4 regions of the Exiguobacterium sp. A1_3_1 genome follow, and region 4 is predicted to be linked to each of the others. Evidence: riboswitches for the same ligand, from Rfam matches in the RefSeq annotation. Region 4 holds a riboswitch; each other region holds the start of a gene.
The links. A riboswitch is a leader RNA that binds a small molecule or an ion and turns the genes downstream of it on or off. The one in region 4 is predicted to bind thiamine pyrophosphate.

Region 1: another riboswitch for thiamine pyrophosphate. It lies ahead of F8N00_RS09900 (3-oxoacyl-ACP reductase); the one in region 4 lies ahead of thiD (bifunctional hydroxymethylpyrimidine kinase/phosphomethylpyrimidine kinase).
Region 2: another riboswitch for thiamine pyrophosphate. It lies ahead of tenA (thiaminase II); the one in region 4 lies ahead of thiD (bifunctional hydroxymethylpyrimidine kinase/phosphomethylpyrimidine kinase).
Region 3: another riboswitch for thiamine pyrophosphate. It lies ahead of F8N00_RS07080 (ECF transporter S component); the one in region 4 lies ahead of thiD (bifunctional hydroxymethylpyrimidine kinase/phosphomethylpyrimidine kinase).

What each region holds. Positions count from the first base shown of each region.
Region 1 is NZ_WBYY01000080.1:2,645-8,171, forward strand. Features, by position in the region: gene F8N00_RS09895 (LLM class flavin-dependent oxidoreductase) at 91-1,416, opposite strand; gene F8N00_RS09900 (3-oxoacyl-ACP reductase) at 1,472-2,224, opposite strand; TPP riboswitch at 2,360-2,460, opposite strand; gene F8N00_RS09905 (hypothetical protein) at 2,578-3,660, opposite strand; gene F8N00_RS09910 (hypothetical protein) at 3,680-4,498, opposite strand; gene F8N00_RS09915 (ATP-binding cassette domain-containing protein) at 4,495-5,175, opposite strand; gene F8N00_RS09920 (GntR family transcriptional regulator) at 5,168-5,527, opposite strand, start outside.
Region 2 is NZ_WBYY01000171.1:1,014-6,540, forward strand. Features, by position in the region: gene F8N00_RS14915 (glycoside hydrolase family 3 N-terminal domain-containing protein) at 1-1,735, shown strand, start outside; gene F8N00_RS14920 (hypothetical protein) at 1,766-2,062, opposite strand; gene tenA (thiaminase II) at 2,114-2,809, opposite strand; TPP riboswitch at 2,884-2,990, opposite strand; gene F8N00_RS14930 (DUF1002 domain-containing protein) at 3,184-4,065, shown strand; partial or broken gene abc-f (ribosomal protection-like ABC-F family protein) at 4,341-5,527, shown strand, end outside.
Region 3 is NZ_WBYY01000047.1:14,122-19,648, reverse strand. Features, by position in the region: partial or broken gene F8N00_RS07085 (ABC transporter ATP-binding protein) at 1-1,243, opposite strand, end outside; gene F8N00_RS07080 (ECF transporter S component) at 1,240-1,812, opposite strand; TPP riboswitch at 1,913-2,012, opposite strand; gene F8N00_RS07075 (50S ribosomal protein L25/general stress protein Ctc) at 2,108-2,785, opposite strand; gene F8N00_RS07070 (GNAT family N-acetyltransferase) at 3,078-4,628, opposite strand; gene F8N00_RS07065 (glycerol-3-phosphate acyltransferase) at 4,641-5,171, opposite strand; gene F8N00_RS07060 (DEAD/DEAH box helicase) at 5,168-5,527, opposite strand, start outside.
Region 4 is NZ_WBYY01000038.1:15,278-20,804, reverse strand. Features, by position in the region: gene F8N00_RS06155 (hypothetical protein) at 1-97, opposite strand, end outside; gene thiE (thiamine phosphate synthase) at 130-756, opposite strand; gene thiM (hydroxyethylthiazole kinase) at 746-1,513, opposite strand; gene thiD (bifunctional hydroxymethylpyrimidine kinase/phosphomethylpyrimidine kinase) at 1,494-2,297, opposite strand; TPP riboswitch at 2,412-2,522, opposite strand; gene F8N00_RS06135 (murein hydrolase activator EnvC family protein) at 2,588-3,865, opposite strand; gene F8N00_RS06130 (murein hydrolase activator EnvC family protein) at 4,066-5,505, opposite strand.

The DNA of each region.
Region 1 (5,527 bases), on a different contig from region 4:
CCATCCATTTCCGACATCAAGTTCGTCAATCGAAAGTAACGCCGACTCATGTTCGGGTCTTCAAGGATTTCTTCGAAATTTTTTCGGAATTTAGCTAAAGTTTTTATCTAATTTATCAATTAAACTTAGATGTTCTCGAAGCGTAGTACTTTGATAGGACTCTTTAAACAATCCTCTTTTTTGTAACTCAGGAATGATCATGTCTACAAAATCTTCCAAACTTGATGGTAGTGACGGTGGCATTAAGTTGAAGCCATCTGCCACTCCTTCGTTAAACCAAGTTTCCATCTGATCCACAATTTCTTCCGGAGTACCAATCAATGTCAGGTGTCCTCCTCCCGCTGCCAAATAACCTAGCAATTCTTTTAGAGTTGGATCCGTATCTTCGATAATCTCTAGAATCGTTTGATAGCGTCCAATGGGTCCTGAAAATTCTTCAATTGATGGTAAGATCGGAATCTTTGCTTCGAGATCCCATGTGGAGCAGTCCTGTTGTAAAAAGAAACTCAATTGTTTTAATGCATTGGCAACCGGTAATTTTTCATCTAGTTCGCCTTTTTTGGCTAGTGCCTCTTCTCTTGTTTTCCCAACATACGTTACTAAGCCTGGGTATATCTTAATCTTCCGATTGGGTGATTCAGTTTGTTTAATTTGTTTATGGAGTTTTTCACGAAAAGCATGGGCTTGTCTAAAATTCCATGACACAGAATAGACAGCATCGGCATGTTTTGCTGCTAGGGCGATTCCTTGTTCTGACGCACCTGCCTGCATCGCTACTGGCTTTCCTTGGGGACTTCGCGGCGCAGACAAGGGACCTTTTACACTGAAGTAGGTTTCGGTATGATGAATAGGTTGGATTTTTTCAGGCTCAATCAATCGATTAGTTGATCGATCCGCGAGAAAAGCCGCTTGATTCCAGGATAAAAATAGCTTCTCCATCAATGTAGCGAATTCGTCCGCCTTTTTATACCGCTCTTCCCTCGGTGGAAGTGAATCCATTCCGTGGTTTAGTGCTTCCCAATCCGTCATCGAGGTCACTAAGTTCCAGCCTACCCTCCCCTTCGTTACGTGATCAAGGCTTAGAAGTTGCCTTGCTGCTGTATACGGATTGGAGAACGTGCTCGATATCGTAGAGACTAATCCTATATGATCCGTCACTTGAGAAATAGCCGTTAGATTAATTAAAGGATCCAACCAAAAGGCAGGTAAATCCGTCGCATTGTTAGCCGGAAAGGATTGATTGTCAGCAAAAAATACTGCATCCAAACATCCGCCTTCCGCAATTTGAGCCAAACGCTGATAATAGCGGCTCTCGCCGATCTCTTTAATCGCGGAATCAGGCATTAACCATGCGGCTTGATGATGACCACATCCATATAACAAAACGCCAATATTTAACTGATTTTTATTCGTCATCTGCTATTCACGAATCCCTTCTCTGACAAGCTGAGAATCTTTTAAAACGCCCGCTTCAATTCATCGTTAACCCACCATCGACCGTTACGTTTTGACCGGTAATCCCAGATGCTGCTTCTGATGCCAGGAAGGCGACCATTTGCGCTACTTCTTCTGGACTCGTCACTCTTTTCAATGGGGTCGATTGGGCAATTAAGTCGAATACTTCAGCGGTTGTCACAGCACTCGCATCTGTTACTTTCAACAATCCACCGGAGACGACATTCACGTTTATGCCATATTGACCTAGTTCTGCGGCCAGATTGCGAGTAAATCCTATTAAGCCTGCTTTTGCTGTTGTGTATTCATGATAAGGAACAACTGGGTTTTGATAAAGGTTTGTTCCAATGCTGATGATACTACCGCTATGTCGTTCCATAAATTGCGGCAGGACACTTTGGATGGTGAAAAAAGCTGCTTTTAGCGTTCCATCAAGTTGCTTTTGATAATCTTCCCACTCTAAATCGATGAACGATTTTTGAGCAACCGGATCAAATTTAAAATCTACTAGTGCATTATTGACGACAACATCGATTTGACCATAATGTGCTGTTGCGTATTGCATCATGCTCTCAACATCTTCCCGCTTCGTAACATCTGCATACAAGGCAAGTGCATTCTCTGCTCCCAGTTCGCTCACAAGCTTTTCTGCTGCCTCCTTGCTTTTATAGTAATTAATCACCACTTTAAATCCATTGTTCACTAACACCCTTGCAATCGTCGCCCCAAGTCCTCGGCTACTTCCTGTCACTAATACTGTTCTGCTCATTCTTGTCCACTCCCTCATCCATTTTTGCAACTTAAATAGCGAAGTAGTAAACAAAAAAACGCAACTCTCCAAAAGGAAAGTTGCGCACATCTAAATAATCACATAGCAAAGAACGATATCATCGTCTCCGCTTGTTCATCAGAGTTTACACTTCCCTACGCTAGTACGACCTAGTTCAGGTTCAAAGGGTTTGAGTAGCTACTCATCTCAGTTTAATAACACCCCTAGTGATTCTATTTAAGTTATCTTCACTGTAGTGGTCTTGAAAACCCCTGTCAATGATTCTGACAGATAAATTCATTTCTAGTATTCTAAAAAGCGAGTAAACGAGGTGAATCATGAGTCCATCACGATTACTCCGATACAGTGACATCCTGTACCAAACGATTCTTTTTAGCATTTTTATCTTTGATGATTCCTTGATACGAAATCGATTCATTTTTCGTATCGATTACCGTGACTTGGAAATCCGAATCATTGATATTAGCGATATGGTATAGCTTTCCCTGCGCAATCATCGTATAGGAGCCATTGAAGCGGTAAGCACGCTGCCCTTCCACTTGATGTTGCTTGACTTGATTCGTCTTAAAGTCATAGGTACTCCATTTGATGCTTTTACTTTTTTCTGAATCAAACGTACCGTAAGCGATCAGTGATTGGCTATTTTCATCAGCATTAAAGTTCCCTTCCGCTGCATACGCATCAAGTGCTTTGATTCGTTTGATGCCTTTGCCGTTATCTAGATAATAAGCGCTATCTTTTTCTACCCCTTCCGCATCATATGCGATTTCACGATAGACAATTCCATAGTCGTTCACTGCCACATAATGACGCTCTTGATTAGTCTTGAGTTGCTTGGATTGAAGCGTCTCCACTTTTCCTTTTGCAAGGTTGAGTAATAACACCGTCGATTTTTCCTTTGCTCCATGATCATCCCGTTGGACGTATACGTTCATGCCGTCTTGATGGAAGACACGGATGTCAGCCATTTCACGATCCGGTACCGTTAAACGATGAGAAAGCGTCTTTTTAAATTGTTTCTGTGTACTTTTGTCATAAGAATGATAGTTCAACTGAGATGCCTTTACTTCAATTCCGTATGTCCGCGAGCCCATTTCACTAGTAAATACGTCTTCCTTAGAAAGAAAGCGATAGAAATCAGCAGGGAAGTCTGCAGCGTAGCTATTGAACAACCCTGTGATATAGTTCTGCGACTCACTATGGATTTGACCGTCCAATTGGATATTGTATTGAGTAGGCTTGATGTCTCCATTTTCAATTTCGATGTTTACTTTTTTAAGAGCTTCTGCATTTTCTTTTCGTATACTCTCGACTTCATAATCCGATCCTTTAATGCTTACGGCGTAACCAAAATAACTGAGTAAGGTGACGCCAGCAATACCTCCTACGATAATCATTTCTTTATATCGTCTCATGACTTCCTCCTTCTAATGATTAAATAGATACTTTATGGTTCAATAGTCGAACACATTTCCAACTTATATATGCAAAATAGATGAGGATAAAGGAAAGATAGACGAATACTTGTTGATTCGGGACGAGAATGCTAGTCAAATCAAATAAGTAACGTAATGCAATGAATGGTACGATCAAGAGCGCTACATCCTTTGCGATCGTCACCAAGGCTTTCCCTTTTTGGTAGGACCGCTCTGTTAAGACGAACAAGAAGACCATCGTGATGACGAAGAGTGCGACCGCTAAAATAACGAATGTATCGATCACATTAAAGGTATAGAGCATGTTCAACGCAGCTGACTCCCCGATGATTTTGGATGCTGCTTGTAAATGTTCCGGGAGTAACCATTCGTAGAGTCGACGACTTAGAAGAATCGTGATCCACTGGATGCCCATGAAACCACACACAAATACCAATACTGTTGTCAGTTTGGATAAGAGGATTGTGATGCGTTTACCCGGCAACATCAATAAACGGTAGATGTACTTGGACTCGCCATACCAATCGCGGTACCAAATTTGAAAGGCATATAGAATCGTGAACATGATACCGATGGCAATCATGTACTTGAAGTAGTTGGTCGCATCGCCAAACGTCAACGGTCCATTCAATTGATCAACGGCTTCCATTTCCGTAAGTCGCTCTTTTTTCATCAAATCCTCCAGCTTAGATTGATAATGAAGAACCTGATATACGACCGATGTGAGTTCAACAATCACTAACATCGTCAATATCGAAAGGTATAGTTTGAAGCTTCGCTTGATTTCCTCGTTTGATAGCATAAAGAATTTCTTCATGTCTGATAAACCTCCCTCATTCGATCCTGTACTGATTTCCCGTAAAGCTCACGCATCTCTTCCGAGTCATCTTCCTGTATGATGGTCCCGTCCTGAAGAAAAATAACGCGGTCGATGAGATGTTCCACTTCTGCAATCTCATGAGTCGTCATCAAGATGCCCTTCCCTTCCATATAGTGACTAGAGAAGATCCACGCAATTTGTTCTTTCGTAAATAAATCAATCCCAGCCAACGGTTCATCGAGCAATAAGAAAGGTCGATTCATCGCAAATCCAATTAACAGATTAACCTTTGCTTTATTCCCTTTCGATAAATTGGCGATGCGGTCTGTCGCCATCAATTTAAAGAACCCCATCAGTTCCTCTGCTACTTGTTGATCCCAATCCGGATAGTAGTCGCGCATATAGGCGACGGCTTCTCCGACGCTCATATAACCAGGCATCGTAGAAAGATCAGGTACGAAAGCGATGCTATCGTGGGTCGTTTTCCCATCCACTTTGGTTGTTCCAGCATCTACTGGGACTAAGCCCATGATGGCTTTCAAAATGGTAGACTTGCCTTCCCCATTCAATCCGATGAGACAGGTCAGTTGATTTAACGGGACAGTGAACGATACATCGTTCAGGACATTCTTTTTTCGACCATATGACTTTCGTAATCCACGGACTTCAAGCATCTAGCTCACTCCTTTTTCGAATGTTGTATTCTTTCTCAAAATTTATAATGACCTCTTCTAATGGAATCTGAATTGCATATATCGAATCCACAAATTGCTTCACTGCATTTTCGAGAAGTTCTGTTCGCGCTCGATCGATGATGGATTGATCCAGCGTCACCTTACTCGGAACGTTACGGTCAGTTGTAATCAACAGTTGCTCTTCCAGTTCCTTATACACTTTTTGCGCGGTATTCGGATGAATTTTAAGCTCACTTGCCAGTGCGCGACGCGAAGGGATACTTTCTCCTCTTTTGAATTCGCCCATGACAATACGTTTTTTAAACCAATAAAGTACCTGTAGATAAATCGA
Region 2 (5,527 bases), on a different contig from region 4:
CAGCAATCATACGTCGCTTGCCCCAGAAGTCGCGAACATCATCGATCGCTATGATTTAGGCGGCGTCATCTTGTTTGCTGAGAACGTCAGCGAAACCGAACAGACGACGAAACTCGTTCATGATCTGCAAGAAGTCGTCAAACAAGATGCTAGCAACGATATTCCGCTCTTCGTCACGATCGACCAAGAAGGTGGAATCGTTACTCGGCTCGGAACAGGGACGAACTTACCTGGCAACATGGCGTTAGGTGCGACCCGCAGTAGCACATATGCCAATGATGCCGGTCATATCATCGGTTCGGAACTGCGTGCGCTCGGCATCAATGTCAACTTTGGTCCGGTTCTCGACGTCAACAGCAATCCTGGAAATCCTGTCATTGGTGTCCGCTCGTTCTCGAGTGATCCGGCGCTCGTCGGCACACTCGGTTCCGCTCTAATGAAGGGAATTCAGTCTGAAGGTGTCGCGGCGACCGCCAAACACTTCCCGGGTCACGGCGATACGGCGACCGATTCCCACTATGGATTACCGGTCGTTGACCGGTCCCTGCAGGAGCTAGAACAAGTCGAGCTCGTACCGTTCAAGCGAGCTATTGCTGAAGACATCGATATGATCATGACAGGACACATCGGGATGCCGCAAATCGAACCTGAAGTCGTCACGTCGATAAATGGTACCTTCCCTTTACCTGCGACGTTATCGGATGATGTCATCACGGGCGTACTGCGCGAAAAACTTGGCTACGATGGCATCGTCATCACAGACGCGTTGAACATGCAGGCGATCGCCGACAACTTTACGGAATCAGAAGCCGTCTTAAAGACGTTTGACGCCGGTGTCGATATCGCGCTCATGCCGACGATCCTTCGTTCCGAGCAGGATGTCACAAAACTCGACCGGATTTTCAAGGATGTGATCGCAGCAGTCAAAGATGGTCGCCTCTCAGAGGAACGAATCGATCAATCGGTTGAGCGGATTCTGACACTGAAAGCAGAACGCGGAATTTGGAACGGTACGACTGACACGACATCCCTAGCTGAAAAAATCGCGCAATCGGACCAAATCGTCGGCAGTCCCGAGCATAAAGCAAAAGAACGTGCGATGACGGAAGCCGCGGTCACACTCGTGAAAAATGATCAGCGGACCTTACCATTCAAACCGAAAAAGAATGCTAACGTTCTTGTGATCGCTCCTGCGGCGGATCAAACGGACAGCATGAAAAAGACGATCGCTTCCCTACCGAAGAATCGGAACTGGCACGTGACGACAGCGAATTACTCGGCTACTACGCTACCGCTCGACCAAAACCCGACATTACGGGCGCAACTCGATGCAGCAGATTACATCATCGTCGGTTCCAACGTCAACACGAGTGCTAAACTACTCCCTACTGCACCAGAACAAGCGATTCCGGCTTCGATCTTCCGCTATGTGAAACAAACGGATACACCATCCGTCCTGCTCAGTCTCCGTAACCCATACGATGTCGCCGTTCAACCGGACGCACCGGCACACGTCCTCGTCTATGGCTTCAAAGGCGATCCAAACGGTCCAGACTCCGAAGCAGGCAATCTAAAATCAGCGGGACCGAACCTGCCTGCAGGTATCCGCGCAATCTTCGGAACGTTCAAACCGCAAGGCACTTTACCGGTTGATGTGCCGGTCTTTAAGAACGGTGTCTTTACCGATCAACTGCATCTCGAATTCGGTGACGGCTTTAAAAACTGGAAAAAATGATGACGTGATACACCAAAAGACCGAAGCTCCTTAAAGGATGCCTCGGTCTTTTAATGATTGATACGGATATTCAGCTTCTTCTTTCGCACGATGGTAGACGCGGTATAACCAATAAGTCAGCAGTGCATAGACGACGATGACAAGAACAGCAGAAATATAGCTTCCCATGCTATACGCTACCTTGAAGTTTCGAGTCGATGCGGATATACCGGATAACACGATCAACGTTGGGATGATAAGTCCTACAAATCTTACTTTGACTTTATCAAGCATTCGTTGCATAGCATATGCCGCGAGGATTACGAGTGTGATGACTATGATTTCCATTCCAATCCCTACTCTCACTAAATGGTATTCCTAATTCTACCATCTAGTGATTCAAGAAGATACCGCTCGTGCTGGAATCGTTTCGTAAACTGACGCAAATGTCTCTTCCGTCCACCCCATGTGCCAGAAGAGTAACTCATAGTAACAACTCGTCACGAAATGACGTTTCATCCGCTCGCGTTCCGTCGGGCTCGCTTGCTCCGCCAGCGCATCAAGCCGTGCAATCTGTTCAAAGACGACCTTTTCAAACCATTCCGAGCTATACGTGTCGATCCATTGCTGATAGATTTTTTCTTCCGGTGTACACGTTAGTAATTGTTGCCCGACTTCATAATACAACCAGTAACATGGCAAGATGGCAGCAATCGTCTCACCGAGCGTTCCTTCACTCGCATGATGCATGTGCGAGACATACGCATATGCTGTCGGTGCCGGTTCAAATGCTTCAAGATCTGCTTCCGTAATACCGAGCGGCTCAAAAAATGATTGATGTAAGCTCAACTCTGCCTCGTAAGTCGAAGTAGCATGCTCGGCAAGTGTCGCAATCGTCGCGAAGTCGTCTGCTTTTGACGCTGCCTTCGCTTGAATCTTCGCAAAGTGTTTTAAGTAATAGGCATCCTGCATGACGTAATGCCGAAATTTCGAGAGCGGTAACGTCCCCTCCCCGATTCCTTGTACGAATGGGTGCGTAAAACTACTATCCCAATACGCTTGTGCCGCTTGTTTGATTTCTTGTGTGAATGTCATGATCTCATCCTCCTCGTTTAGTTATGAAACGAAAAAACACCACCCCGAAACACACGGGCATGGCGCAAGAAGAACAAGACTTGACGCCACTTCCCTCCGTAAGTACGAACTTAATCAGGTTCAAAGGGTCCGAACGTCTTCGTTCGTCTCAGTCGGTCTACCGACTCCCCTAGTGGTCATTATTCGATTCAAATTCACTATAGCATGCTGAAAACGGAAGTCAAGTTGTCTCCTTTTCGCTATACTATGGAGTGTCAGAAGACGGATATCGTCTCCATCTGCAGACCGATTCCGAACAGACATCGTTCCCGTACACTAAATTTAGTACCTGATACTATAATTCATTCTGTTACTTACAATTGGAGGATTTCATTATGCATACACCAACAAAAATCATGGCATCAGCCGTTATCGCTTCTGCTTTATTACTCCCAACAGCCGCATCCGCCGAACAAGTCGTCGATAAGACGATCGTCACACTCGGGGAGTCGCTCGGCGCAAAAGATAAAGCATGGGTGCTTTCACGTCTCAATGCACCGGAAGGGATCACACCGATCATCGCCACTTCTGCTGACGAGGAAAAATATCTCGGGAAAAACATCCCACAGTCGCAAAAAGGCGGCAACATGTATTCGTCGGCTAAAATCGAACTGACGGAAAAAGGAGATGGACTCTCCGTCTCGACGGAAAACATCACATGGGTGACGAAGGATATGTATCTCAACGCTCTCGTCACAGCGGGTGTCAAAGATGCCGACATCACGATTACTTCCCCTTACAAGGTGACCGGGACATCGGCACTGACAGGAATAATGAAGGCGTACGATCAAACTTCCGCTGAAACCGGGATAAAGTTAAGTGACGAACGCAAGGATCTAGCACAGCAAGAATTATCAGTCACATCAGACGTTGGAAAAACGGTCGGAACGGATAAGGTGGCTGACTTGATGAATGAGATCAAGGCTGAGATCGCCAATCAAAAACCGGAAACCAAAGTCGAAATCGAAAACCTGATCGTCCAAGTCATTCAAAACAACAATATCCAGTTGTCTGACGCACAAATGGACCGGCTGACGAATCTGTTCAATCAAATGGAGCAAGCGAACATCAACTGGGGACAAATCGAGAGTGGATTGAAAAATGCGGGACAAGACATCCACGCGTTCGCAACTTCAGAAGAAACGAAAGGTTTCTTCGCTAAATTATTCGATGGACTCAGTGACTTCTTCAGCTCGATTGCTGGCGTGTTCAAATAATTCAGACTTCCGTAACTGAAAAAAAAATAGTAAACTTGAGATATCTGAAACGAAAGGTGGTGTGAAAAGATGGACTTTGCCGCGTGCAAACACTGGTTGATGGAACAATTGTATCTGTTGCGCGCGATTTTTCATGGAATGGCGTTCTAAAGCACCCGTCTGCCCTTTTTAGAACTTCATGATTGAAAAATACAGCAAAGCGCATCTTTCACACGTGATGGAGAGTGCTATTTGCGCTCTCCTTTTTTTGATGCGCGCGAAAGGATCAATTGATTATGATGATTTGCGACATTAAACACCTAACCAAACAATTCGGAGGCGAAACGATCTTAACGGATGTTTCCCTCTTCTTAAACGAACACGACCGTGTCGGTCTAATTGGACGAAACGGGAGTGGCAAGACGACATTACTCCGCTTGCTTGCTCGCCTTGAGCAACCGGACGGTGGTGTCATCTATCAAAAGAGCGGTTTGACGATCGGCTATTTGGAACAACTTCCTGTATATAGTGAGACGATGACCGGACTCGACGTCCTTTGGACAGCGTTTGAAGACATCCTCGCGATCCGTTCTCGGATGCAACAGTTGGAGCAAATGATGGCGACAGCACCAGAGAATCTTGATGCGTTACTCGCACGATATGCGGAAGCGACGAATGCGTTCGAACAAAAGGATGGCTATCTACTCGACTCGAAAATCGAGCGCATGGTGAACGGGTTACACCTTCGTCCGTTACTCACTCGTCCTTTCCACCAGTTGAGCGGTGGTGAACAGACGAAGATTTGTCTCGGTCGCATGTTACTCATGGAGCCAAATCTGCTCATTCTTGACGAACCGACGAACCATCTTGATTTAGCTGCCGTGGAATGGCTGGAGCAGTTCTTACGGGACTACACAGGAACCATCCTGCTCGTCTCTCACGACCGGGTCTTCTTAGACGCCGTCGTCACCTCGATCGTTGAACTCGAGGATGGTGAACTGACAACCTATATAGGGAATTACAGCGCGTTCGTCGTCGAACGAGAACGTCGCTTGATGGAACAGTTCCACGCCTACCAAGAGCAACAGAAAAAAATAAAGAAAATGAAGGAAGCGATTCGTCGACTCCGGCAATGGGCAAACGAAGCGTCTCCACCGAGTGAGAAATTATTCCGTAAAGCAAAATCGATGGAACGAGCACTCGAGCGGATCGAACGGATTAAACGACCACAACTCGAAGCCAAAACCGCTGATGTCTCCTTCTCTTCCACTGATCACTCGAGCCAAGTCGTCTTTCGTGCTGAAGAACTCTCGTTTGCTTACGGAATCCGCCACATTTTTGATGACGTCTCGTTCGAGATCATGGCACAGGATCGGATCGCGATCGTCGGAACGAATGGGAGTGGGAAATCGACATTGCTCTCACTTCTGCTTGACGAATTATCACCAGACGCGGGCACACTCACGCGTGGACCATCGAATCA
Region 3 (5,527 bases), on a different contig from region 4:
GTTCATCGAGCAACAACATATCCTTCGACTGCCCGAGCATCGTCGCGACGCTGAGCCTTCGTTGTTGCCCCGTACTAAGCGCAAGCGGTGACTGCTGTTTGACAGATGCGAGTTCCAGCCGTTCGAGCAACGCTGTGCGCTCATCACTCGTCGCTGCCCGGTGACTCCAGTCGATTTCCGCTTCGACTGTCAGTTTGAGAAACTGCAGATCCGGTTGTTGGAAGACATAGCCAACATGCTCATAAAAGCGTCGCCGTGAGTAACGCTGAGCCGGACGTTCCTGGAACCGATATGTTCCTTGATGCGAGAGCAACCGCCCGAGTGTTGCAAGCAACGTACTTTTCCCGGATCCGTTTGCCCCGAGTAGCATCACCCATTCTCCCGTCTTCAGGGAAAATGTCGCATCGGTCAGCGGGTAAGGGGCTTTCGTCGATAATACAGCGACGTGTAACAAGGCAGTGCCTGCTGTAGCGACTGGAGGAAGCACGTGAAGTCGCGCTGCTTGTGGTCCGTCTATGGGTAACGTCTCTAACGTGTACGGATACAAAGAGGGAACAGCGATCCCTTTCGATTGAAGCTCTGTATACGCCTGCGGGAACAAATCCTGCGGATGCGCCGTTGCAGTCACTGATCCGTCCTCAAGTAAGACGATTTTGTCGATGTAAGGTAAACAGACATCGAGTTGGTGTTCGATCAAGACAATCGTTAAATCATGTTCTTTCTGAATCCGAAAGATCAACGCCATCAGCTCGTGTTGCCCGATCGGGTCAATCTGAGCTGTTGGTTCATCGAGTAATAAGATCGTCGGCTCAAGTGCCAGGACCGCGGCGAGCGCGAGGCGTTGTTTCATCCCCCCGGATAGACTCGCGATTGGTGTCGAGAAGGGGAGAGGGAGACCAACGAGTGCGAGTAAGCGTTCAATGCGTTCCTCCATCTCTGCGCGTGGAATCGACCGGTTTTCTAAGCTAAAAGCGATTTCGCGTCCGATCGTTTCCATGCAGAACTGTTCTTCTGGATTTTGGAACAGCACTCCGACCGAACCGGACCGGGTAACGGTTCCAGTCTGTTCGACTTCAATCGTCTCTGGTGTCAGTCCGGCTAGGGCATGAAGCAGTGTCGTCTTGCCACTCCCGCTTCGTCCGAGCAGAAGGGTCGTTCCTTGCTCGATCGTCAGCGATACATGATCGAGCACCGACTTCATCTGACCGGGGTAGCGGATGCTGAGATCGTCGACAGTAATCATGCGACTTCCCGTTTCGCACGTCCTGCCGCAAACCCGTTCAAGACACCGGTCGCAACAAGGCGACGGACGAGAATCGCTGCAAGCAAGCCGCCCAGTAATGCGCCACTAATTAATTGTAAGCCAGTTGTCGCAAGCAACGTCGTCGTCGTGTAGTAACCGAATCCGTTCGCGATCAGACTATAGACAATGCTACCAATCGCGGCTCCAACACCCGATAACATCAATGTCCATGTGTCATAACGGCGATAACGCGTCATCGCAAAGACGATTTCCGCACCAAGCCCTTGGCATACCCCGATCAGTAGAGCCGATAAACCAAAGTGACTACCCGTGAACAGCTCGACGGCTGCCGCGACGATTTCCGCGATGAGAGCGGCACCTGGTTTTTGAATGATTGCTGCGACGAGCGGGCTCGCGATGATCCAGATCCCAAACATCCAGTTGGCACCGACAGGTCCGAAGATCGCAGACATCGGTAACCAGAGTGTTGACCAACCAAGATAGATGACCCCGCAAGCGACGGCGAGCATCATCATGACCATGATTTCTTTCATTTTCCAGTTTTGCATTAGGTACGTCCTCCTTAGAATGGGGGAGACGCCAAAAAAGACCGCCCTCCGTAAAAAAGAGAGCGGTCCTCAGAAAAACTGCGCGCAGCAGGAGTCATTGGATGTGATCGCTCCACTTTCCTACGCTAGTATGAACTAGATCAGGTTCGAAGGGTCCGAAGTGAATCGTCTCAGCCAAATGGGCTCCCCTAGTGGATATGGTAATAGGTGATACGCTGTTCACTTTAGGCAATCTTCTGTCTATTGTCAAGACACAAAAAAACGATACGCCACGAAGGGCGTATCGTCAAACGACTTATTTGTTGTCTTCGTTCTCTTCTTTTGCTTCTTCTGAAGACTCTTCCGTAGCTTCCGCTTCGTTGTCTTCACCAGCTTCCGCTTGTGCCTCAGCTTCTGCTTCTTCGATTTCCTCAAGCTCTTGTTCAAGCGTTGATTCGACGACAGCTGCGACTTGAATGTCGCCTTCAGTGACGATACGGAAATCTTTTTGTTCCGGAAGATCAGCTACAGAGATTGAATCGCCGATTTCGAGGTTCGTGACGTCGACTTCGACGTTCTCTGGCAATTTATCTGGTGTTGCTTCGACTGTTACTTTAAAGAGTGTCTGTGACAGGAATCCGCCGACTTTAGCGCCAGCTGCTTCGCCGACGAGTACGACGTCTGCTTCGACTTCTGTCTCTTCATCCATTTTAACAGCGATGAATTCAACGTGATCGACAGTTGGTGTGAAGACATCCATATCACGACGGTTGATCAAGACGTTAATATTTTTACCGTCGAGTTTCAGTGAAATCAAGACGTTCTCACCGTTTTCTCGAACGATTTTAAGCAATTCTTTTTCTTCGAATGCGATTGGTGTACTTTCCACTTTGTAACCATACACGACACCAAGAGCTTTTCCTTCATGACGTAATTGTTTACGGAGTGAGCGTGGACGTACCTCGCGTTTTTCGGCTGTTAATTTAACTGACATGTTCATTTCCCCCTTGAATTTGGTATAGCCCTCAAAAGGTAATGAATGTAGGAGCAGGACAAGTCCTGAACAATATGAAACATGCTAAGACAATCGGTTTCAGACTCGCTTTGAATCTGACGCTTTCGTGACTTTGCATTTCTCTCCCAGGTCATTACGCTGATATTGAGAAACATGTGTGAGTAAGTCACCGGTTTGATGCGGTGCTAGTGAGTTTATACCCCTATGTTTTAAATCCTTAAACCTTTATTTTTTATTTTTTAAAGTCGAAAGACCTCCAAACCGCTTGAAATCAAGGGTTAAGAGGTCTTTCATTTTGTTCATTTTTTATGGTGATGCGTTGGTTTTCACGGACTAATACACGGATGAGACGTTCGATGTGCCGCATCGTCGTCTGTCCCATCGTTGAGATTTGGAGCCATTGATTGCGGACGAGATAGTCGCTTTCATATTGAACATGATAGCCCTGGATCCGGAGAGCGTCTCCTAAAGCCGTTGCCGACGGATGGACGATCGTCAGAATTCCCGGCGCTTGTGCTTCTTGAGTCGCAAGCAGGTTGAAACCAGTCGCCCGAACGGCCTGTTCGAGATAAGTCATCTTGATGGCGGCTTGATCGAGATCAAGGGCATCGAGCGCTGCCTGACAAGCCAGCAACAGATTTGAGGAACCGGAAAAAGCAACCCCTTCCGCATAGAGTCCGAGATCCAGATAACGTGGAATCCGGGAGGAAGGCAATACGCTGGACGTATGCCCGATGAACGCAAGACCCGGTAAACCCCCAATTGCCTTTCCGGAGACGGTCGTGACGAATCTGCAGCCAGCGTATGAGAAACGTCCGGTCCCGACGGCGCTGATCGCATCGACGATGAGTGCGGTTCGTTGATTTAACAGCGCTTTTACCGCATCGAGATCGTAGAGAACGCCCGTAGACGTCTCACAATGCGTCAACCAAATCCAGTCGTACTCCGTTTGATGCAGTTGGCTTGCGAGTTGTTCTAATTCGATTGGGTGACCGGACGGAAGTAGGTGGATATCAAATGACTTTCCTGCTCGTGCCGCGTGATCGATCAAGCGTTGACCGAACTCGCCACCGTTTAGGATCAATCCATGTCCACTCAGTTGTTGTGCGACAATATCGTTGGCGAGGGTGCCACTGCCAACAGCCATCGAGACATGTGGCAAATCCAGCAACTGACACATCCGACCACGTAAATCTTGATCGAGCTGGCGCATCGAGGCCGTCCGGTGTGGGCGCGGTGCTTGTTGCGCCGCTTGGCGGACTGTTGGTGCAACCTCGACCGGACCGGCTAGAAAATGCAGAGGACGTAAAACGTCCGCGATGACGGACCGTTCGTATGTTGCGCGCGACAACAACATCGGTACGAACTGGGCATCGCCACTACCGAGCGTTGCTGCGATTGGTGTGAAGCCGAACCGCGCATATAGTTTAGCTTCCCGTGTCGTACCACTGATATAGACATGATCAATCGTTTCCCGCTCCAAGTAGACCATCAAAAAGCGCATCAATTGCATGAACGTACGACTATTGCGGTATTCGGGACGAACGCTGAGTAAGCGGATTTCCGCTGGGTCCGTCAGTGTCTCATCTAGCGTCACGCCCTTTTCCTCAAGCGAAAAAGGACGATGCTTCCGAATAGCAATCATCGCGACGAGTCGATCGTCTTCCTTGCCAATCAGATAGGTGTTTTGATCATGAAACCGGTCAATCCGTTTCCGTTCGATATTCGGTTGATGTTGCGGAATCTCTTCCGTGAAGGTGAGGTAGTTCAGTTCATGGATTGCTTCCGCGTCCGAAGCGGTGGCAATGGAAAAATCGATCATGAGACGTCCTCCTTATGTAATGACTGGCTTGTGGAGTGCATCATGAGCCCACAGGACAAGTAGACTTACGGCAACGGTACACAAGATATTGATGGGTCCCGCGTCAAAGTAGACAGGGAGTAACGGGAGTAGAACAACCGGAATCAGTCCCGCTTTGACGCTATCTTTCGTTACGAGATAAGACAGACCGAGTATGCCTAGTCCGGCAAGATATGCCCACGGCGTGATGGCGAAGACGATGCCGGAAAATACGGCATACCCTTTACCGCCGCGTCGCGGATGAAACAACGGAAACAAGTGACCGATGAGCACGGCAAGAGCGACGGGATAAAATGCGTCTGTGATCTGTAGTGCAAAAACGGTCTTCGCGGCATCAAACAGATACACGAATAAAAAGGCCGGGAGTCCACCGGCACGATGGGCGTTGCGGGCGCCGATGTTTCCGGAGCCGATCTGAGCCAAATCGGTACGACTGACGTACTTCCAGAGCGTACCGCCAAGAATACTACCGATAAGGTAACCAAGCAGGAGATCAAGGATCACCGATGTTCCTCCTTTGTCGTTACGAGATGAACGAGTTCCTTGACGGTCAAGGCATCACTGTCTGGAGCCGTCAGGACGGCATCGACCATCTGGGCTTTTCGATCTTGTAATTCCGTCATCTTTTCTTCGATTGTCCCGCGTGTCAGCAGTTTGATGACCGTCACGTCGGACTGTTGTCCAAGCCGGTGAGCGCGATCGGCAGCTTGCTGTTCGACGGCCGGATTCCACCAGCTGTCAAAGAGAATGACGGTATCAGCAGTTGCGAGATTCAGTCCCGTTCCGCCCGCTTTTAAAGAAATCAAGAAGAGATCGACTTCACCGTCATTGAACCGATCGCATAACGCCACCCGGTCTTC
Region 4 (5,527 bases):
CTAGATGGTAGATCCCCTGATTATCGACTCGAATGATTTGTGGTTCTAACCGATATCGAATCCAATAGCCGCGAAAACGGATCGTCTGCCATTTCAATACAATCACCTCTGAACGGATTATACCCTGTTCTAAAGTGATTGATGCCATTCTCGCACAGCATCTGTCATTTGCTGCGCAGCGAGTTGCCGATCTTCTTTAGCGAAAATTTCTGAAATGACGGCGTACCCTTCTAGCGGGATGGGAAGGGTGGAGACATTTGTTGCTGTGATTCCACCAATACCGATTAGAGGTAATCGTACGGCTTCCCGAATCGCCTGAAGCATCGTATGCGACATGGAATCAGCGTCCGCTTTGGATGACGTCGCAAATAGAGATCCCACGCCTAAATAAGAGGCTCCGTCTCGTTCTGCTTCAATCGCTTGTGCAACAGTGGCTACCGACACACCAATTACAGCATCTGGTAAAAGGCGACGTGCTGCGGTTAAAGGAATGTCTTCTTGTCCGATATGCAAACCAGCTCCGACGAGTAACGCGATATCGATCCGGTCATTGATGATCAAAGGAATGTCGTGTCGATCCGTCAGTCTCTTCAACCGAACTGCCTGATCGTAGAATTCCTTTCCTTGTGCGGTTTTTTCTCGTAGTTGCACGATCGTCGCACCACCTAAAACAGCTTCCTCAACGATCGTCTCGATCGCGACGCCAGGATGGTACCGACGATCCGTCACTGCATAGATGGAGTAATCAATTGACACGTTCTGTCACCTCCACCAGTTCTTGCTCCGTCATGAGGCTGATCGCATTGAACAATTCTCGTTTAAAATCACCAAGACCTTGCGCAGAGACTGCTTGTTCTCCTGCTTTTCCCATGACGAATGTTCCGTGAACAGCCGCCTCAAACGCCGTATATCCTGCGCCGAGGAAGCTCGCAATCAAGGAAGCCGTCATACAGCCCGTACCCGTGATGTCTCCTAGACGAGGTGTTCCTACATGTAATTCCATTTCGCGCGTTCCATCCGTGATATAGTCGTTCGGACCTGTCACGACGAGGACAGATTTGTGTTTGCGAGCGAATGCACGAATACTTTCTCGATCCATCATTGCATCTCCCGCAGCATCGACTCCCTTAGTTCGTCCGTCTTCCCCAAGTAACGTCTTGATTTCAGAAGTATTTCCTTTGATGACCGTACACCCGAGATCAATGAGTTCTTTAGAAAAGGCAGTACGTAATGTCGTTGCCCCTGCTCCAACTGGATCAAGAACGATCGGGACATTCAAACGTCCCGCTTCACGGGCTGCAAGTCGTTGAGCTGCTTGCATGTCTGCATCGATCGTACCAATGTTTAAGACAAGGGCTTGCGCGAGTCTAACCATCTCTTCTACTTCGCGAATGTCTTCCGCCATGACGGGTGATGCTCCAACAGCGAGTGTGACGTTTGCGCAGTCGTTGATCGTTACCGTGTTCGTCAGATGGTGAATGAGTGGTTTGTGTTCAAGAATGGTCGTAAACATGTGTATCCCTCCAAAGTGAATGAAAATGATGTGTCGGTCCAATACCTTGTCCGAGAGCAAATCCATGACGAATCGCCTCCGTGACATAGCTCTTTGCTTGTCTTACACTATCTGTCAAATCTTCTCCAAGCGCCATCCGCGCCGCAATCGCCGCAGATAAGGTACAACCAGTTCCATGAGTATGTTGATTGTCTAACCGTTCCGATGTGAAGCGGTGTTCTACTTCCCCATCAAACAACAAATCCGTCGCAGCTCCTGAGAGATGTCCACCTTTTAGTAATACTGCCCCTGTCTGTGTAGCTAATTGATGCATCGCCAGTCGCATTTCATCTAGATTGGTGACCGATCGTCCTGTTAAACGCTCCGCTTCCGGTAAATTTGGTGTGACGAGTGTCGCAAGCGGTAAAAGCTCCGAAATCAATGCTTGTTCAGCCTCCGTCCGTAATAGGGCATGACCGCCTTTAGCGACCATGACGGGATCTAATATGATCGGAACTGTCTGTTTGCGGAGATGTGTAGCAATGACACGAATCGTCTGCGCATTCGAGACCATTCCGATTTTGATCGCATCGACACGAATGTCTGAAAAAATCGACGTTAACTGGGCATCTACGATTTCTGGAGATAACTCTTCCACCGCTTGAACACCCAACGTATTTTGCGCCGTGACAGCTGTCAGGACGCTCATTCCATAAACGCCTAAAGCTGAAAATGTTTTTAAATCTGCTTGAATCCCAGCTCCACCACCGGAGTCGGATCCCGCAATCGTCAGTACATGTTTCATATTCTTTTCACCTTCCCATCGAGCAATATAAGGGAGTCGTGACCGACAAAAAAGCGTCGACCGCTGTAAAAAAGCAGTCGACGCTATACGAAAGCGTTATACACGCATTCCGGTATCCGTTCGGCTCAACTTTCCTACGCTGGTATTATCCAGTTCAGGTAATAGGGTCGAAAACAGATTGGTTTTCCTCTCAGCCGGATTCCTCCAGCTCCCCTAGTTGCTCAAGTATTCGTTTCGCCTTAACTGTAGCACAGCAGCAAAAAAAAAACGAGCCGAAGCCCGTTTTTTGATTACAGATATGCCAATGGATTCACTGCATTCAGAGGAGAAGAAGCACTATATTGATAACCTCCGACATGTAGTTCGAAATGTAAGTGTGGTCCTGTTGAATTTCCTGTACTACCAAGTGTTCCGACTTGCTGACCTTGAGAGACCGTTTGTCCTGCATGAACAGATAATGAGCTCATATGAGCGTAAACCGTCGTATAGACTTTTCCATCCAAGAAATGCGAAATCATGACGTGGTTTCCGTAAGGTCCACCACCTGATGCTGTAATGACGGTTCCGGCTGCTGCTGCGACGATCGGAGATCCGACGGGACCTTTGAAATCGACGCCATTATGGAATGTATAACCGTTTGCTCCACTAGCTGGTCCGAACCCTTGTGATACCCCACCAGAAGATGGTCGGACAAATTTCCCACCACCTGAAGCGATTGGTGTTGTATCTGAACTTGTTGATTCTGTATTCTTATTGGCTTGTTTTGCTGCTTGAGCACTTGCTTTAGCAGCTTTTTCAGCTGCCGCTTTCTCTGCTGCTGCTTTTTCAGCCGCTGCTTTAGCCGCTGCCTTCGCTGCCGCAATCGCACGTTCTTGCGCTTCGAGAGTCGCTTGCAGTTCTTTTGCGTCTAACAGTTCTGTCGTAAACTTCGTCTTCCCTTTTCGTAATTTTTTGAGTGTAGCACTACGCTCTTTCATTTGAACTTTTAACGCTTTTTTTTGTTCAAGCAATACTTTCTTTTCTTGCATTTGCTCCGCTTTTTTCTCAACAAGTGCTTGCTTTGCTTCTGCTAATTTTTGTTGTGTCGCGATGTAATCTGAAATCATTTTATCATCTTGTTCAGCAATCTTTTTACCCGCCATGACACGGCTGAATAAATCACCTAAATCCTTTGATCCAAAAATGACTTCTTCCCACTTAATCGAATTTCCATCGTTTTCTTGGAAAACACGTAAACGATCACCGAGTAGTTCTTCCTGCTTCTGTAGCATCTCCTCGTAACGAACAATGTCTGCCTTTAACTCATCGATTCGATTGCTTAACTGTTTAATTTGTTTATTTTTTTCGGAAACTTGGAAAATCTTTTCGTTAATCGCTGCGTCGATTCGATTGATTTGACGTTGTTCTTTTGAAATTTTAGCTTCTTGCTTTTTAATCGCTTTTTCTAATTTACGTTGTTCAGCGGCATTTTCAGCCTTTTTTTCTTTAATCGTTGCTGCCGCGATCGGTTGTGTACCTGTTGTAAGTAATGCCCCTAAAACAATGGTAGAAATTAGTTTTTTTAGCATATATCGTTTTCCTCACTTATGTATTTTCATTTTTTATTATAGTATTCAAGTTTCTCTCATATCTGAAATAGATTATAGCACCCTAATCGTTTCAAAAAAATTTCATTTACATTTCAAGTGAAAACGTTTTTTTGTAATATATATATTTCTTATCAAATATAAAAAAAAGAACCGTTGCATATGCAACGATTCTTAACTGTTTAAAACATAGTCATTGGATTTACTGAGTTAGCTGGACCTGTTGCACTGTAGCTGTATCCACCAACGTGAATTTCGAAGTGCAAGTGTGGACCTGTTGAGTTTCCTGTGCTACCACGTGTACCGATTTGTTGACCTTGGCTGACGCGTTGACCTGCACTAGCGTTCAATGAACTCATATGTGCATAGACTGTCGTATATGTCTTCCCGTTCAATTGGTGAGCAATCATGATGTGATTTCCGTAAGGTCCGCCACCTGATGCTGTAATGACTGTACCAGTTGCAGCTGCAACGATCGGCGTGCCAACTGGACCACCGAAGTCAATCCCGTTATGGAACGTATAACCGTTTTCTCCGCCTGCAGAACCATACCCTTGTGTCACAGCACCAGCAGTTGGATGAATGAAGAGTCCGCCTGATGATGGTGACGGTTTAGGTGTCGCAGGAGCTGACGGTGCTGGCGCAGTTGGTGCTGGTGTAGATGGTTTTGGTGCCGATTGTTTCGACGAACCAGAAGGTTTTGCTGATTGCGCTGCCTTCTCTTGTGCTGCTTGCTGAGCTGCCGCTTCTTTAGCTGCTTGTTGTTCCGCTTCTTTCTGAGCTGCTGCTTGAGCTGCTTCAGCTTCTGCTCGTGCTTTTGCTTCACGTGCCGCTTGAGCTTGACGCTCTTTTTCGATTCGAGCTTCTCGTTCACGCGCTGCTTTTTCAGCTGCAATCGCTTTTTCTTGAGCGATCAAAATTTGCTGGACTTCTTTTGCATCCATCAATTGTGTTTCGAACTTTTCTTTTTTCTTACGTAGTTCTTTTAAGCGTTTGTTCCGCTCTTTTAATTGTGATTCAAGATCCGCTTGTTGACGTTTTAATTCTTTTTTCTCAACGACCAACTGCGCTTTCTTTTCTTTTACTTTTTGTTGCGCATCCGCTAATTGTTTTTGCGTATTTTGGTAATCCGTGATCATTTTATCATCTTGTTTTGAAATGGATTTCCCTGCCATGACACGGCTTACGAGGTCACCAACGTTTTTAGCGCCAAAGATGACTTCTTCCCATTTAATTGAGTTTCCATCATTCTCTTGCATGACACGAAGACGATCACCGAGTAGTTTTTCTTGGCGTTTTAGTTTCGCTTTATATTTCTCGATTTCTTTTCCAAGCTCAACGATTTCACGTTCTGTTGCTTTGATTTGACGATCTTTTGTTTCGACAGCAAAGATTTTTTCGTTCAACGCTTCGTCTAGTCGATTGACTTCTTGCTGTGTTTTAGAGATTTTTTGACCTTCTTGATTAACAGAAGACTCTAAGTTTTTTTGCTTTTTAGCATTGTCTTGTTGCTGTTGTTCGTTTTTGGCTTTCTGTTCACTTAAATCGTCTGCTGCTGCAAAATGAGGTGCTGATGAAAGAACCAGTGCGGAAACGATGAGCGACGCGAACGTTTTTTTCATGTAGTATTCCCTCTTTTTCTGT